Regions from separate parts of the Shewanella sp. GD03713 genome, predicted to be linked through region 1. Evidence: predicted binding sites of a transcription regulator. Region 1 holds the regulator's gene; the other holds the start of a gene.
What was found. The regulator ArgR, encoded in region 1, controls arginine synthesis, uptake and breakdown. The targets are predictions, from matches to a motif close to ANTGAATANNTATTCANT.
Positions count from the first base shown of each region.

Region 1 (5,140 bases):
CGGCATCTATGCTCATCAGTTTGCGGGCAATCAAATTCTCATCGGGCTGCTCGGTATAGCGCAGTGCCACGTCCACCCGCTCATCCACCAACTGGGCAAAACTGTCCGACATTAACAGCTGAATATTGACCTTAGGGTGCAATTTTATAAAGCGATCGACCACATCAAACAGACTGTGCTGCCCAAGCCCGACGGGCGTAGCGATGCGAATACTGCCAACTAATTCGGTGTTATGACTATGGGCGCGGCTTTCCATTGCGGCGACTTCGCTCAGCACCCGCTGACAATATTGCAGGGCTTCTTCCCCCTGCAGAGTGAGGCTGACGCTGCGGGTCGTGCGGTGCAATAAACGTAAACTCAGCCATTGCTCAATTTCTTGAATATGACGTGAAACCTGTAGGCGACTGAGATCGAGGTGTTCTGCGGCCTTAGTAAAGCTGCCACAGTTGGCCACTTCGATAAAGCTGCGCATGGCGGCGATTTTATCCATTAGTATCTCAATCTGAAATAATCATGCTCATTTATCGATATTTATCACGTGAAGTGTCGCAAGTAAACTGGTCTCAATTTAAATCAGTAGCGAGACTTATCAAATGAAAATTGCAGTATTAGGTGCATCAGGTTGGATTGGCGGAACCATTTTTAACGAGGCGCTGAGCCGTGGTCATGAAGTGGTTGCCTTAGTGCGTGACCCAAGCAAGCTTGGCGAAACAGCAGCAGAAGTGCGTAGTGTTGACCTGACTCAGCCATTGGAAGCCGACACATTTGCGGGTGTCGATTTAGTGATTGCCGCAGTGGGTGCGCGCGCCGAGCAGAATCACGGCTTAGTGGCAAAAACGGTCAATAATCTATTAGCCGTGTTGCCACAGGCAAAAGTGCCACGTCTACTTTGGGTCGGTGGTGCGGGGAGTTTAGAAGTGGCACCGGGAGTGACCTTGGTTTCAAGTCCAGACTTCCCGCCTGCCTATAAGGATGAAGCCTTGGCTCAAGGTGAGGCATTGAAGGCATTTCGCGCCGCCAATACTATGGTTAACTGGACTTTTGTCAGTCCAGCGGCAGAAATTTACCCAGGCGCCAGCGAAGGTCCTTACCGTTTAGGCGGAGATAGCTTCTTTACCGATGCGAATGGTCAGAGCAAGATTTCAGTGGCCGACTACGCCAAAGCGATGCTCGATGAAGCGGAAAACGTGGCGCATCCTAATCAAAGGATCAGTGTGGCTTACTAAGGCTATAGACTCTGGTCGACGACTAATGTCGATGAGTTAAGGTCAATAAGCTAAGGTTTGTGAGCTCGGGGTGACGAGTCTTTGTTCCAAGCAAGCGTCATTCAAGCCAACAGATAGGTCTTATGCTGTAACGTAATCGGGACACTAGCCCTGAAATGAGGGCAATGTTGGACTGAAAAGCGTACAGATAAAAGAGAACAGGTCAGCAAGCTGACCTGTTTTTTTATTCTGCGTAGTTGAATAAAGATTTGATGGTTTCCAAGGTATCGGCGATATCTTGGATGCTGGATGGACAAATAAAGATAGTATCGTCTCCGGCAATGGTCCCCAAAATCCCTTCTGGCTTACCGATGGAATCCAATAAACGGGCAATTAATTGCGCGGCGCCAGGGCTGGTGCGAACGACAATCATGGCTTGGTTATGGTCAACATCGAGCACTAAGTTCTTTAACGGGCTGCCTGCGGTAGGCACGCCTAGTTCAGCGGGTAAGCAATAAACCATCTCCTGCTTAGCGTTGCGGGTGCGTACTGCACCGAACTTGCTGAGCATCCGAGACACTTTCGATTGGTTAATATTGCTAAAGCCTTCTGCTTGTAAAGCGGCGACAATTTCACTCTGGGAGCCAAAGCGCTCCTCTTTTAAAATCGCCTTAAAAATTCTAACAAGGTCATCCTGATTCTTGGTCGTTTGCATAGTCTTATTCTTTATTCAAAAAAACAGGCGTATTTTGAATAGTTTTGGTCAAACTGTCAACAAATAACCATTATGACTGAATAAAAATGCAATTAACGGATGGCTGGATAGCCGTGTTGTCGGTATTGATATTGAACTAGAGTAAATATTCAACATTGGAATGCTCAGTTTCGCTAAAACTTTGTCTCCACGACTAAGGGATAATTGAAATTAACGTGACATTCCAGTAATGTGACGCCAACGGAAATTAGATCCATGTCACACATATCCGAGAAATAACGGAGATAACTATGAAAGTTGCTGTACTTGGTGCTGCTGGTGGTATCGGCCAGGCTCTCGCCCTACTGTTAAAAACTCAATTACCTGCGGGTTCTAAACTGTCTCTATACGATATCGCACCGGTTACTCCGGGTGTTGCGGTTGACTTGAGCCACATCCCTACTGCGGTTGAAATCAAAGGTTTTGCTGGTGAAGATCCAACGCCTGCACTGGAAGGTGCTGACGTTGTTCTAATTTCTGCTGGTGTTGCGCGTAAGCCTGGTATGGATCGTTCAGATCTGTTCAACATCAACGCAGGTATCGTTCGTAACCTGATCGAAAAAGTGGCAGTGACTTGCCCTAAAGCCTTAGTGGGTATCATCACTAACCCAGTAAACACCACTGTTGCTATCGCAGCAGAAGTGTTGAAGAAAGCGGGTGTTTACGACAAGAATCGTCTGTTCGGTGTGACGACTCTGGACGTTATCCGTTCTGAAACTTTCATCGCTGAGTTAAAAGGCTTAAACGTTGCTGACGTTAAAGTGAACGTCATCGGCGGCCACAGCGGCGTGACTATTCTGCCATTACTGTCTCAAGTGGAAGGCGTGACTTTCTCTGATGAAGAAGTCGCTTCTCTGACCAAGCGTATCCAAAACGCGGGTACAGAAGTGGTTGAAGCTAAAGCTGGTGGCGGAAGCGCGACTCTGTCTATGGGTCAAGCGGCTTGCCGTTTCGGTATGTCTCTGGTTCGTGGTCTACAAGGCGAAGCTAACATCGTTGAATGTGCTTACGTTGACGGCGGCAGCGAGCACGCAGAATTCTTCGCTCAACCAGTGCTGTTAGGCAAAAACGGTATCGAAAAAGTACTGCCTTACGGTGAAGTGAGCGCATTCGAAGCTAACGCCCGTGATTCTATGTTAGATACGCTGAAAGGCGATATCAAACTAGGCGTTGATTTCGTTAAGTAATCCATCTGGATTATCAAAAACGGAGCCCAATGGCTCCGTTTTTTTATGGGCAGAATTTGAGTCTTTACTTGAGGCTAATACCAATCACATTAAATATCTAATCAGTTCAGAGCCTCACAGGCATTTCAATCCAAGGCGCATTGACGCAGAAATGGTCATTCCCTTTTAAGTCAATGCAACACCGGAGTGGGATGCCTGTGAGGCTCCCGAAGGGCGGGTTTCAACGCGCTTTATACTGCGTTTAAGGCTTTCGACAGAGCACCACTATGCCTTCAAGCCTTCGCCTTGTCTAAAGCGCGTTGAACTCCCGCTGAATGAACAGATATTTAATACGATTGGTATAACTACTTAGGCAGTTGGCATTGATTGTCGCAGCGCGCCTTGCCCGTCAGTAAGTAAGAGATGCGGTATCTGTGCTTGGCGAATCTCAGGTAGCACCAATCCGCGATAGGTTTGATAAGCGGTAAGCGTAGCACTTGTACCCAAGGGCGAGTGCCAGTTAGTGCCCATGCTTTGCAGGTGACATCTAGCCCTAGCAGCACGTCGCCAGAGGCGGTTTCGCCATGGAGAATGGTATTGGCGTAGTCTTTATCGATATAGCTGAATCGAGAGCTGAAATTGTCAGCATTAAGATCCACAAGTTCGATGCGATCATCGGGATCGCGCGCTTTAAGCTGACGCATTTCGGCGCAACATAAAGGGCAATTGCCGTCGTAAAAAATTCGCAGTTCCATAGGGCTTCCTCGATTAAACTCGCCTCGAGTATACGCAGGCGCCATCATTTTAGATCTAAATCGCGCAGCCTTTCATACCTTAATAATTAGGCGCAAGACAATAAAGACAGTAACATTCTGCGTATTACACTGCTTTATTGATAATTTAGCTAACTAGATTTGCCCTGCATTGAACGCACAAGCCCGTACTCGGCAAATAACAGGATGAATATGACAGCTCCCATTATTATCACTGGCGTGGGTAAACGCATTGGCTACGCCCTCGCGAAACACTTGCTCGCCCAAGGGCACAAGGTGATTGGCACCTATCGCAGCCATTATCCCAGCATCGATGAGTTGCAGTCTTTGGGCGCGACCTTAATCCAATGCGATTTTTACGATAATGCGCAGCTGCAAACCCTGATTGAGCAATTGAGCCAATACCCCAAAATCCGCGCCATTATCCATAATGCCTCTGACTGGCTGCCAGACAACAGCCCAAGCCTTGCCGCCCATGAAGTCATGCAGCGCATGATGCAGGTGCATGTGAGCGTGCCCTATCAAATGAACTTGGCCTTAGCCCCGCAGCTGCGAGCGGGAGCCGAGGGCGAGATTGGCGCCAGCGATATTATCCATTTCACCGATTATGTGGCCGAAAAGGGCAGTGCCAAGCACATGGCTTACGCGGCCAGCAAGGCGGCGCTGGATAACTTAACCTTATCCTTTGCGGCGCAATTGGCACCCGAGGTCAAAGTTAATGCGATTGCTCCGGCGATGATCCTTTTTAATCCGAGCGATGATGAAGCCTATCGGCAAAAGACCTTGGCTAAGGCCATCTTGCCAAAAGAAGCTGGAAATCAAGAGATTATCACCTTAGTGGATTATCTGTTGGCGAGCCGCTACGTTACAGGGCGTAACCACAATGTCGATGGTGGGCGGCATTTAAAGTAAAGCTGCGTGATAGCAGTGAACTTAATCAAGTTCTGGGTTTAAAAAAGTAACTGGATTTAAAAAAGTAGCTGGATTTAAAGGAATAAACGGCCTAGTCGAACCGCCATTCTCTGCTTGGGGTGATGATAAAGGGTAAAGGCACATCCCAATGCTCGCAGGGCAGGGCTGTCACTTGCTGGCAATCATGGGCGTAACCCATGGGCAGAGGTTTACCTTTGTTGTGCCAATTGGCAAGCGTTCTGTCGTAATAGCCGCCGCCCATGCCCATGCGATTACCTTTGATATCAAAGGCAACCAGCGGGGTGATCACCACATCGAGCCGTTCAATCG
Region 1 is NZ_JAOCIW010000001.1:4,062,789-4,067,928, reverse strand. It holds gene N5E87_RS17825 (LysR family transcriptional regulator) at 1-490, opposite strand, end outside; gene N5E87_RS17820 (NAD(P)-dependent oxidoreductase) at 594-1,226, shown strand; gene argR (transcriptional regulator ArgR) at 1,450-1,920, opposite strand; gene mdh (malate dehydrogenase) at 2,211-3,146, shown strand; gene N5E87_RS17805 (DUF393 domain-containing protein) at 3,491-3,880, opposite strand; gene folM (dihydromonapterin reductase) at 4,091-4,810, shown strand; gene N5E87_RS17795 (5-formyltetrahydrofolate cyclo-ligase) at 4,902-5,140, opposite strand, start outside.

Region 2 (5,140 bases), 2.8 Mb from region 1:
AAGCAGCAATGATTTGATGATTCAGTTCGCCATTGAAAACAACAGCCGAATTGTGCGTGGCTATAAACTGCGAGCCAGAGCTATCGAGTCCGACAATAAGGAAGATATCAAATCTTTCTGCGATTTCTATGTGTCTGAGGCTTTCTATCACGACTAAAGGCAAACAAGGCGCAGTAACACGCAACTTACAAACTGCTATAGTACTTGGCGTTAATCCATAGAAATTTTTATCCGAAACTGACGAGTTAGAGTTAAGGCTTCAACTAGGAAACTGTCCCAAAACATGCTGCGTATTTCTTTTTAAAACTTACAGATTACGCCAACGCTAAATAGGTGAGCCATGGAGGTTTGCGAGACGACCGTCCCCCCCATGGACGGGGCGGTCGAGCATCCACGGATGGACTCGCTGCGTGTCATCGAGCAAATACCATGGGTCGCCCTTTTATATTGAACGTTCTTTTATCCCAACTGAGTTATATGATGATGAGTGGAGTTTGTACGACTAACCCACTCTCAACGAAGTAATCAAAACTGCCTGTTTGTGTATGAGTTCGTGTTTGAATCAGTATAAAAAAGGGGAGTCAGTTAATCTGACTCCCCTTGATATTTAAGGTGATGTTGCGCTTAGAACAGCAGGTGAGCCACGCCAGCAATTACTGGCAGAGTCACTAAGGTGCGCAGTACGAACACGACAAAAAGCTCAACAAAATTCACTGGGATCTTACTGCCAATCAGCAGTGCGCCCACTTCACTCATGTAAATTAGCTGGGTTACGGATAACGCGGCAATCACAAAGCGGGTCATATCCGATTCGATAGAGCTGGCTAAAATCGACGGGATAAACATATCGGCAAAGCCAACAACGATAGTTTTAGAGGCTTCGGTGGCTTCTGGGATATGCAGCAGTTCCAGTAACGGAATGAATGGCATACCTAAGTAATTGAAGATAGGCGTATGCTCGGCGATGATCAGCGCGGTGGTACCAATGGCCATTACCACTGGGATAATGCCAAATACCATATCGATAACGTTTTTAATCCCTTCATTTAGAACGGCTTTGACACCACCAGCACTGGCAGCTTTCTCGAGCGCTTTATCAAAGCCCCAAGAGAGTGCGCCGTGTCCTGCGGGGATCATCTCATCATCGGGTTGACGTGGCGTATCGTCGATATAGTTATCCTTCTTCCACGACAGTGGCGGTAACTTAGGTACAATCACGGCCGCCGCAAAACCCGCTAAACACACAGTCAGGTAGAAGGGCACAAACATATGCTCTAACTTCACCTGTGAGATCACCACTAAGCTGAAGGTAATTGACACCGCCGAGAAGGTGGTACCGATAACTGCGGCTTCCCTTTGGGTGTAAAAACGCGCTTCGTATTGCTTGCTGGTCAGCAGGATCCCAACGCTACCATCACCTAACCAAGAGGCCATACAGTCGATGGCGCTGCGACCTGGCAGGTTAAACACTGGGCGCATCACTTTGGTCAGCAGGGTGCCAAATAGCTCTAATAGACCGAAGTTTAATAGCAGTGGCAGCAACATACCGGCGAAGATAAACACCGAGAAGAGTACCGGTAACAAATCGTTCAGTACTAAGGCGCCAGTGCTTGAAGAGTTAATCGCTTCGGGGCCAATGCCAAAGTAGGTCAGCACGATAAAGACAGCGCCAACGACACGGGTGGTAAGCCACAGCGGGCTGATATTGAGTAAACCATTGAGGAAGTGATTGTTCAGCACAAACTTAGGTTTGAGTAACTTTGTCAGCAACGAAGCCAAGGCCATGGCGACAACAATCACAGTCACGATTAAGGTTAATACATCGCTTAACACGCTTTGCAGTGCTTTAGAGATGATTGCGATGGGAATAGTTATCGCATCGTTATAGCTGATAGGGGTCATAAACAGCAGCAGACCGATCAGCGAAGGGACGATAAAGGTGAGTATCGTCTTAATGTTGCGGTTTTTATGTTCAGTAGCCAATGGTGTACACCTTAAAGTACGAGTCGCACAAATAAACTTGAATCAATGCTCTCTCAAAACCGCATTCTTTGCTGGGGTGAGGTGCATTTTCATTCAACTCAAAATCGAGAAGGGGGAAGATTACTCGCTTAGCGCCGCCATGTAAAACGATTCGGAAATTTGTTTGAGATAAGCAGCAAAATAGCATAGTTATTTGGGCGATTTCTAATGAATGTTTTGGGTGCGAAATTACGTTTTGATGCGGTTTATTTTTATTGAATCAAGTGATTACATTGTCATGTTGCGAATTGTTTATTGAGTTGTTTTGCTCTTGGGGTTATTGGTTTTTTTGTGATATTTTGTTCAAAATTTTCTCAATGGATCTTCACTAAATACACTTTTAGATGCTTTTTTGTCCATGAATCGTATCGGGGCTTCAGTTGTTGCTAACTTAATGTGAGCGAACTAACACTGGTGGCAATGATGGGTTAACCTTTTGGGACGATACAGCGATAATTGAATTTATTGTGATTATTTATTCATTTTTAACTTTGGATTTGCATATATTTTATTGAAAAATGACTAAATTCGGAGTGTTTTTGCGATGACTAAAAAATCGCGAATAGTGATGAAATAAAATATTACGCTAAAGAGGATAGGGGCCGCTTTAATTCTTTGTAATTCCATGTAAGTTAGTACTACTTTGGTTTGGCTAAATTATCCATGACTGTTATAAAAATGAATATGGCAACAAGGGGCTCGGCACTTGCCACTAAGTTTGGTTTCCTTGGTATTTTTGGATTGATGCTGGGGATCTGTGTGGCAGTATTCGGATTTGATTACTCTGAAACACGCTCCTTCAATTTTTTAAATCATACACTGAGTGAATTGGGAACCTATGGCCATTCTAGCTTTGCCGTGGTGCTCAATGGCGGTTTGTTTTTTGGCAGTTTAAGCGTTGTTTTTTATTGTCTTTCCTCCCTACAGACTGTAAGCGGGTTTTGGGGGTATCCTTTCTTTTGCGCTCTAGCACTGACGTTTTTAGCCTTGGCCTGTGTTGGGCTATTTCCGGTCAATGTGTATCACTTGCATATCCTCGCACTTAAATGGTTTTTCTACTTTGGCAGCTTAAGTGCAATTTGTTATCTACTATGGGTGGGATTCGGCTCGCAGCACCGTCAGCGCTTGACGATATTATTAGCGCTGTTGGTATTGCTCAGTATGATGACTTTTCTCTATGTGCCGCTGTTAGCATTGGGCTTAACGGAAGGAGACAGACCTTTCTATCAAGAAATGATACTGCAATTGCCAAGGCCCGATTTATGGTGGCCTGCATTGCTGGAATGGATTGGGCTTGGGAGTCTATTAAGTTGGACGGTGGCGCTGCTATTAACGCCACCATCATGTATCCCCACATTCACCCAGGAGCCAACGCTTGAGTGAAGTAGGCTATGTCTTTTATCTGACGAAGGATTTTAGCCCCGCTTCGCCAAACCAGTAACCGTTACAGTGCTCATCGCTAAGAGGAAACTGAGCGTCCGTTGCCTCGCTAGTTAATGCCTCGACCAGCGTATCGGCCTGAGTGATACAGGCTACGCTGCTGGGCGAAACCCGAAACACATCTACGCCAACCTTTATCATTTCATTGATTTCGCTGCGCAAATCGACACAGCTGGCCGACTGGGTTTGAATGCCATTTAACCTCAGCAAAGGCTGAGCTTCTTGGGTTTGTGCTAGTAAACCCTTGCTGTATTGGCGGCAAACGGTTTCGCAGCTGTCCTTCGACAAATGTCGATGCCTAGCGGTAAAGCAACGCGCCGAGTGGGCGAGCGGCAAGTAGCCATGGCCGAGCACTTCGACTTCGAATACGGGCTTTTGCGCGACCACTTGGCTCAGCCAAGCCTTTGACAGTTCTACTGGCATCACAAAGCGCTGCATGCCAAAGCGCTGCAAAATATCTAAACTGGCGCGGTTGTAGTTATTGATGCTGGCGCCGCAGACAAAGGGCAGCTTGTGCTCCTTGGCGAGATACACTGCCGCCATGTCGTTGGCCTCAATGCTAAATTCGCCATTATCGACCTGACGTTTAAGCTCAGTGTATTCCGAGGGCGCTTCGATAAGGGCGAGCGTTGACAGCACCACCTCTTTACCCGCAGATTTTAGCATTTTGGCCAGTTCGAGATAGTCACCAAATTTGAGTTCGCGTCGACGGCTACAGACGGCTTCACCCAAATAAACTAACGGGATCTGACTATTGGCCACCTGCTGATAAAAGTCGATGACCTGTTGTTTTTCCCAGCAATAGAGCAGTGGGCCGAGGGAAATTTTCATAATCGTTTCTTCTTTGTGGTTATCGCTAGGGCTATTGCCAGTCACGCTCGTAGGCGCCTAAGGTAGTAATTTGGCCTTCGGAGACTTTCGCGAGGGCTTGCTCCCAATGGGCCTGCGTCTGGAATTTATCTGGTTGATTAAGATAGGTATCAATCGCTTGGCGCCAAACCTTGGTCACCTGTTCTACATAGGCAGGGCTGCGCTGACGCCCCTCAATCTTGAGTGACACTATGCCCGCTTTGGCAAGCTCAGGCAGCAAGCTAAGGGTATTTAGGCTGGTGGGAGACTCGAGCAGATATTGCGGTTTATCATCGTCTTGGGTGAGATAACGGCCTTTACAGACGACGGGGTAGCCCATTTGTTCATCGAGCCCTGATTTATCAATCAAGACTTCGTTGAGGCGAGTCAGCCTGTCTTGGCCCTGTTCCTGCCAGCGCACGTGTTTCGCTGGCGAGCAAGAGCCACCAGTGTTTGGCGATTGACCGGTAACATAGGAGGATAAGTTGCAGCGGCCTTCGGCCATAATGCACAGACTGCCAAAGGCAAAGACCTCTAAATCGACAGGGCTGACCTTGGCGAGGTCGCGTACTTGTTTCATCGACAGCACTCTGGGTAATACCACCCGCGCGATATTAAAAGCCTCTTTATAAAAACTCAGTGCGCCCAAGTTGGTGGCGCTGGCCTGTACCGATAAATGCAGCGGAATATGCGGATATTGCCTGTGGGCATAGTCGAGCAGCGACAGATCGGCAACGATTAAGGCATCAACGCCAATACTGGCCGCCAAGTCGATAGCTTGATACCAACGGTGCTCCTCATTCGGCTTAGGAAAGGTATTTAAGGTGAG
Region 2 is NZ_JAOCIW010000001.1:1,216,152-1,221,291, forward strand. It holds gene N5E87_RS05400 (hypothetical protein) at 1-157, shown strand, start outside; gene N5E87_RS05405 (YjiH family protein) at 625-1,983, opposite strand; gene N5E87_RS05410 (DUF998 domain-containing protein) at 2,686-3,405, shown strand; gene N5E87_RS05415 (U32 family peptidase) at 3,421-4,293, opposite strand; gene N5E87_RS05420 (peptidase U32 family protein) at 4,325-5,140, opposite strand, start outside.
Region 2: N5E87_RS05405 (YjiH family protein) is a predicted target of ArgR. The motif match lies at 2,064-2,081, and genes of this name have one in related genera.